One region of the Marichromatium purpuratum 984 genome, then DNA from elsewhere that is predicted to be linked to it. Evidence: predicted binding sites of a transcription regulator. Region 1 holds the regulator's gene; the other holds the start of a gene.
The links. The regulator FliA, encoded in region 1, starts transcription of late flagellar genes. The targets are predictions, from matches to a motif close to GCTAAAGTTNNNNNNNNNNCNGCCGATA.
Positions count from the first base shown of each region.

Region 2: the regulator FliA is predicted to act here: its motif matches at 1,918-1,945, upstream of MARPU_RS13405 (DUF5610 domain-containing protein).

Region 1 covers NZ_CP007031.1:1,526,875-1,530,490, reverse strand. Annotated here, with positions in the region: gene MARPU_RS06940 (protein phosphatase CheZ) at 1-459, opposite strand, end outside; gene cheY (chemotaxis response regulator CheY) at 613-987, opposite strand; gene MARPU_RS06930 (RNA polymerase sigma factor FliA) at 1,035-1,790, opposite strand; gene MARPU_RS06925 (MinD/ParA family protein) at 1,787-2,611, opposite strand; gene flhF (flagellar biosynthesis protein FlhF) at 2,598-3,616, opposite strand, start outside.
Region 2 covers NZ_CP007031.1:3,088,946-3,092,561, reverse strand. Annotated here, with positions in the region: gene MARPU_RS13415 (thiamine pyrophosphate-dependent enzyme) at 1-186, shown strand, start outside; gene MARPU_RS16815 (ferritin family protein) at 183-707, shown strand; gene MARPU_RS13405 (DUF5610 domain-containing protein) at 711-1,880, opposite strand; gene MARPU_RS13400 (methyl-accepting chemotaxis protein) at 2,163-3,616, opposite strand, start outside.

The DNA of each region.
Region 1 (3,616 bases):
CTCCTGCCCGGTGGCGGTGAAGAAGGCGTCGAGTTCGTGCGCGAATTCACGGAATTCATCGAGCGAGAGTTCGCGGCGCCGGAACCGTCCCCAACGCTCGGAGAGTCGCACCGCGTTGTCATGCACTCGCTCGGCGATCGGCAAGCCCTCGTCGACCGCATTGAGGGTACGGTGCGTAGCCTGCTCGGTCATGGTGACGACATAGGAGAGCCGTTCCTTGGCGTCCGGGATCTCGTCCTGGGTGATCTCGACCAGACGCGAGTCACCACGGAAACTCTGCAGCGCTTCGTGCAGCTCGCGGGTCAGCTTGCCGAGTTCCTCGAACAGCTCGCGCTCGTAGGGGAAGCGCAGCTGCTGGATGATCAGGCGCGCGCCTTCCTCATCGCCGTTTTGGAGGTGTTCGACCAGCTCCTGCGCAAGCGCCAGCTGTGCGGTCAAACGTGTTTCGTCATTGTCCATCGATTGTTCCCAGGCCGAACGAAAAGGCTACCCGAGGCATGGATGGGCCGACCATGGAGGCACATGCCGGAGTGGGCTGAGTCCATGCGGCACCAGAGGCGGGCGACGAGGCGACGGCCGACGCGGCGCGAGACAGTCGCTCAAACCCCGCCCCTAGCCAGCGACTCGCTCGAAGATCTTATCGATCTTTTCCTTCAGTGTCTCGGCGGTGAAAGGCTTGACGATATAGCCGTTGACACCCGCTTGGGCCGCCTCGACGATCTGCTCACGCTTGGCCTCGGCCGTCACCATCAGCACCGGCAGCTCCTTGAGTTCAGGGTCGGCACGGACCTGACGCAGCAGCTCGATCCCCTCCATGTTGGGCATGTTCCAGTCGGTGATGAGGAAGTCGAAGCCGCCGCTCTTGAGCATCGGTAGAGCCGTGCTACCGTCGTCGGCTTCCATGGTGTTATTGAACCCCAGCTCGCGCAGCAGATTCTTGATGATGCGTCTCATCGTGGAGAAGTCATCCACGACGAGGATCTTCATGCCTTTGTCCACACTGAACTCCCAGTGTCAATTGTCGGATTTATCGATCACAACAGCGACTCACTGCCCTCGCCGGTCCAATCAGACAACCGTGAGCGCAAGCGGTGCAAGGCCTGACTGCGGATCTGGCTGACACGTGACTCGGTGATACCGAGCACGGCGCCGATCTCGCGCAGGTTCAACGCCTCGTTGTAATACAGGTTCATGACCAGACGCTCGCGTTCCGGCAAGCTCCCCAGGGCCTGGGCGAGCGCCAGGCGAAACTGCGCCTGAGCGAGCTGCTCCGGGGGCGAGTCCTCCGTCCCCGCTAGCCAGCGATCGGCCTCCACCTCCGGACCGCCGAGGTCTTCGATGCCGAGGACGTTGGCGCTCGCGCTGTCCTGCAGCATCGCATGATAATCCGTCAGCCCGACTTCAAGCTCGGCGGCAACCTCGGCGTCGCTCGCCGCGCGCCCCTCGCGCGTCTCCACCTCGCGGATAGCCGCGGCGATACGGCGACTGTTGCGGTGGACCGAGCGCGGAGTCCAGTCCGCCCGGCGCAGCTCGTCGATCATCGCGCCACGGATACGGATGGTCGCATAGGTCGCGAAGGTCGCGCCCTGCCCTGCCTGGAACTGGCGCGCGGCCTCGATCAGCCCCACCATCCCCGACTGAACCAGATCGTCGAGCTGCACCGACGGCGGCAGACGCGCCGCCAGATGATGCGCGATACGCTGTACCAGGTCGACATTGGCCGCAACCAGCTCGTCGGGCCGATCGACCAGATTAGGATACCCCTGCAATGGACGTTTCGGGGCCATCAGGCACTTTGCAACATCCGCTCGACGAAAAAGCCGATGCCGCCCAGGTCGGTCTCGGCAATGGGCCAACGGTCGACCCGGGTCGCCAACTCGGTGAAGGCGCGCCCCGAGGGACTGCCCGGATACAGATCGACCACGGGGCCGCGTCGTTGCACGGCCCGGCGCAGATTGTCGTCGAGCGGGATGATACCCGAAGCCTCGAGCATCACCTCCGGCAGATACTGGGCACAGACGGTCGAGAGCTTGCGCACCAGGCGCCGACCGGCCTCCGGCGAACTCAACATGTTGCAGACCATGCGGAAACGACGCAAGCCGTGATCCTGGTGCAGCACCTTGATCAGCGCGTAGGCGTCGGTGAGCGAGGCGGGCTCGTCACAGACCACCACCACCACTTCCTGCACCGCCTTGCAGAAGGCGGTGACCGATTCCTGGACACCGGCCGAGGTATCGACGATGAGCACGTCGAGCGGCTGACGGTAGGAGCTGAAGGCACGGATCAGCCCGGCGTGCTCGGCGGGGCTGAGATTGGCCATGCTGGCGATGCCCGAGGCCGAGGGCACCAGCTGCATGCCCTGCGGGCCTTGCACCAACACCTCCTCGAGCCCCTCGACCCGCCCCTCGACGAGATCGTGCAGGGTCTTGGTCGGGCGCAAGCCGAGCAACAGGTCGGCGTTGGCCAGACCGAGGTCGGCGTCGAACAGCATCACCCGCCGTCCCATGCGCGCGAGCGCGACAGCGAGATTGACCGAGACATTGGTCTTGCCGACGCCCCCCTTGCCGCTGGCGACGGCGATGCTCCTGAGCCGACTGCTAGGCGGTTGCATGGGTGGGCGTCCTGAAGGGCAAGACCGACTCCAGAACCATACCGCCCTGTTCACCAGGCGTCCGCGTGGACGCCGGCATCGCGTTCATTGCCAGACCATCGAGAGAGGCGCGCGCGCCGCTCGGCGCGCGCATGGCGTGGACCCGCTCCTGGAGCGCCAGCCGGGTGAGATAGAGTGTATCGACCTTGTGGAAATCTTCGGTCATGCGTTGACCATCGCTATAAAAAATCAAACCGAGCCGCTGCTCCATCAACACGGACAGAGTCTCGCCGAGCTGTTCCGTCTCGTCCACCTTGGTCAACACCAGGGCCGAGGGTTCGCTCGACTGGAACGCCTCGAGCACTTGTCTGAGCACCATCGACTGATGGGTAGCGGCAATCACCAGCCAGGTCTCGAGCTCGATGCGCTCGCGCACCTGCGCAAACAATCGGCGCTCGGCGGCATCACGCGCGGCATGCCCGGCCGTATCGATGAGAATCAGTCTGCCATCACCGGCGCGACTCGACAACGCCGCCAGCTCATGCTCGTTCTCGAGCAACATCACCGAGACCCCGGCCATCTGGCCGAATGCCTGCAACTGCTTGTAGGCGCCAATGCGCTGGCGGTCAAGTGAGACTAGGCTGACCGAGTCGCGCCCCATGCGCCGGATCTGGCGCAGCGCCAACCGCGCCAGGGTGGTGGTCTTGCCCACCCCGGTCGGCCCCACCAGCGCCAGCATGCCACCCTGGTCGAGCACCGGCGACTGTGCCGTCGGCATCGCCGCCGAGAGCCGCGCGCGCAGCCGCGACCAGGCGCTCTCGACCGAGGTCTCCTCGAGGATCCCGCCAGCGAGACTGCGCGCGAGCTTCTCGGTGAAACCACAGCCGGTCAGTCGCGTCACCAGCTCGGCGGCGAGCGGATGACGCGCCGCCCAGCGCGCCGACTCGCTGGCGTTCTGGTGCTGCACCAGCAGGCTGCGCAGATCGCAAAGTTCGCGCCGCATCGCCGCGATCTCAGGGTCAGTGG
Region 2 (3,616 bases), 1.6 Mb from region 1:
TGGAAAGGCCGGGTGCATGCCGATGACACGGGGCCGAGCACCGATCCGGTGGCAGCTGCGCGCCGGATCCAGGCCGATGACGGCAAGACCCTGGGGCTGCTGTTTCGCCGCGTCCTCACGCCCTGGCGGGCCGAGCAGGCTCCCGCGTGCACGCTCGAGGAGATCGAGTCGGGGTTGCTGGCATGAGCGCGGGGCCGGAGCCGGCGAATTCACTCGCGGCGCTGCTCGCCCACGCGCTCGAACTCGAACACGCCAGCCACGAGCGCTATACCGAACTCGCCGCCGGGATGGCGCTGCATCACAACCAGCCGGCGGCTGCTGCGTTCCGCCGTCTGGCCGAGTTCGCCGGTCGAGAAGTGGCGCGGGTGGAGGCTCGTACGCAGGGCGTGGGGCTGCCGTGTCTCGCCCCTTGGGAATTCGACTGGAGTGTTGGTGGCACCGAGCTGGTGCTCGGTGGTGATCTCGAGCAGGTCGATTACCTGATGGATGTCGCTCGAGTGCTGGAGCTGGGGATCAGGGACGCGGCGCGGCAGCGTGACTTCTACGCCGCGCAAGCCGCGCGCGCTACGACGCCGGCGGTGCGTGATCTCGCCGCCGAATTGACCGCCGCGAGCCACGCGCGGTGCGAACGGATCACGCAATGGCGTGTAGCGTGCGCGACCGGTGAGTCGGTCGACGATTGGGATCCACCCAACCTGCCCGAGTAGTCCTCAGTCATCGGCGCGAGCGCGCCCCGGTGCGATGGTATCGAGTAGCTGGGTCATCTGTGCGCGATAGTCATCCTGCTGTCGTGGTTCGGCGGTGATGAAGCGACTGTCCTGCTCCACCAAGCCCCGCATCAGATCGGCGCCAGCGGAGGGGACGTCCTCGATAACGTTGTTGAGGAGCGGCTGCGAGAAGGTCTCCCGCATCTGGCTCAGCATGTCATCGAGTTTGCGGCTGATGTCTTGACCGCGCCCCATGTCACCGAGCTGCTGGGTCTCCTGGTAACGCTGTACCTGTGTGACTGAGTAGCTCGCGCTCGAGCGCATGTTGAGGTCCATGTGCGAGAGCTGGCTGGAGTCGAACGAGAGACTGCCGGCCTGGGCGAAGGCGGCTTGCACGTCGCCTTGGAAGAAGGTGTTGGCCAGCTCGCTGGTGTCCTGCACCAGGTTACGGATGGCATCGAGTTCCTCGGCGTCGAGATCACCCTTGACGCTGAAACCGTAGTTCGTCTCGCTACTGGTGCGAGAGATATTGAAGTATTTGATCTGATCGGTTTCTCCGTCGCTCGCGACCATCGCAGACTGGCTGTGGTCGAATTGATGATTGAAGTCGATGCGCACGGTGTCGCCGTCGCGGGTGTTGATCTCGAGCGAGAGCGATTCCGCATACTGGAAGCGTTCGTTTGCACCAACCACCGCAACGAAGTCCGTCGGTTTGCTTGCGTTGCTCGGAGCCAGGCTATCGAGCGCGGCGAAGGTCAGTTGCTCGGTCTCGTCGAGCTGTTCGGCGACCTTACCCTGGAGCATGTCGAGGTTGGAGAGGATCTCGCGCGCCTCCTCGAAGCCCTTGCGTGCGCCCTCGACGGCCTGCTGATAGAGCTGTTCGACCTCGGCCTCGGAGCGGCCACGGGCGCGGGCGCTCTCCAGCCCGGTGGCCACCGCGTCGGCGATGCGGTTGGCGACCTTCTCCGGGGTGAAGTCCTTGGCGTCGAGCTTGCCCACGGCATCGGCGTCCATGCCGGGGATGTGCGCGGCGAGTCGCTCGAGCACCTGCTGCTGCGAGCCGGTTTCGGCGTTACCCCTGGGCGTCGTTGCCGACGAGCCGGAGGCGCCGCTACCCGAGCGCAGGGTCGTGAGCGATTGGAGCTGCGAGACGGATGAGTGGAGCGAGATCATCTCTGGGCCTCCGGGGCGAGTCTGTTCCATCCCTGAGTAACGGCCGCGGCAAGAGGTTCTTGAATCCGGATACCAGGATTTTGAACCGCCAAGACACCAAGGACGCAAAGGGGAATAAGTCGCCAGCCGCCAGCGATCAGCCGCCAGTGGGTGCGGACCCGCGCCGTCTGTGGCCTCACGCCGACATCACACATCATTCACTTCGCGTGCTTCGCGGCTTTGCGGTTCAATCCGTGCGGCTGGCGGCTGGCGGCTGGCGGCTGGCGGCTGGCGGCTGGCGGCTCAGATATGGAAACGCCCGAGCAGGGTCTGGAGTTCGAGGGCGAGCGCGGCCAGGGCCTCGCTGGCATGGGCGATCTGGCCCGAGGTGGTGGCGGCGTGCGCGGTGCCGTCGTTGATGTTGGAGACGCTGCGGTTGACCTCCTCGGCGACCGCGGACTGCTCCTCGGCGGCGCTGGCGATCTGGGCATTCATGTCGGTGATGGTGCCGATCGACTGGGTGATGGTCTGGAAGGACTCGGCGGCGTGCGTGGTCTGGGCGACACCCTCGCCGGCCTTGGCGCGCCCGCGCTCCATCGCCTCGACCGCGCCGAGCGCGCCGCCCTGCAGCCGCTCGATCATCTCCTGCACCTCGGTGGTCGAGGCCTGGGTGCGACTGGCGAGGTTGCGCACCTCGTCGGCGACCACCGCGAAGCCGCGCCCGTGCTCACCGGCGCGTGCCGCCTCGATCGCGGCGTTGAGTGCGAGCAGATTGGTCTGGTCGGCGATGGCGCGGATCACGTCGAGCACCTTGCCGATCTCCTCGCTGTCGGCGGCGAGGCGCGAGATCGCCTCGGCCGCGCGCTCGACCTCGAGGGCCAGCGCATCGATGGTGGTGTTGGCCTCGCCGACCACGGCGCTGCCGGCCTCGGCCTCGTCGTCGGTGTTCTGAGCCGCTTGCGCGGCCTCGGCGGCGTTGCGTGCGACCTCGGCCACGGTCGAGGCCATCTCGTGCATCGCGGTGGCGACCTGCTCGACCTCGTGCTGTTGCCGGGCGACGTGCTCGCGGCTCTCGGTGCTGGTCCCGGAGAGCTGTTCGGCGGCACTCGAGAGCTGGCTGGCGGCACCGGCGACCTGGCTGACCAGCGAGTGGATGCGCGCGATGAAGGCATTGAAGGCGTGCGAGAGATCGGCGATCTCGTCGTTGCCATGGACCTCGAGACGCTGGGTCAGGTCGCCCTCGCCCTCGGCGATGTCACGCAGTCGCGCGGTGGTGGCGCGCACCGGTCGGACCACCAGGCGGGTGAGCAGCACCCCGAGCAGGGCCGCCAGTACCAGTGCGATGCTGGCCGCGCCGAGCATGCTCCAGCGTGCCAGTTGGCTGGTCTCGGTGGAGATGGCGATGCTCTCCTGCTGCTGAGCCTGGAGCGATTCCTCGAGCACCCCGAACAGATGACGCAGGGTCTGCAGATAGGCCAGGGTCTCGTTGCGATAGATGCGCAGCGCCTGGTCGTGATCGCCGCGCTGTAGTGCGCTGTTGATCCGCTTGGCCGACTCGTGGACGGCGCGATGCGGGACCGCGATGGTGTCGAAGGCGGCGCGGAACGCTTCGGGGTAGCGCGCATAGCTCGGGTCGTCGCGCAGGCTGTCGTACCACTTGCCGAAGTCACATCGGTGCGAGTCGAGTTCGCCGGTGAAGGGCTGGTCGAGCAGCAGGCTGAGTCCGAGGTCGTTGACCCAGACCAGATGGTCGATCT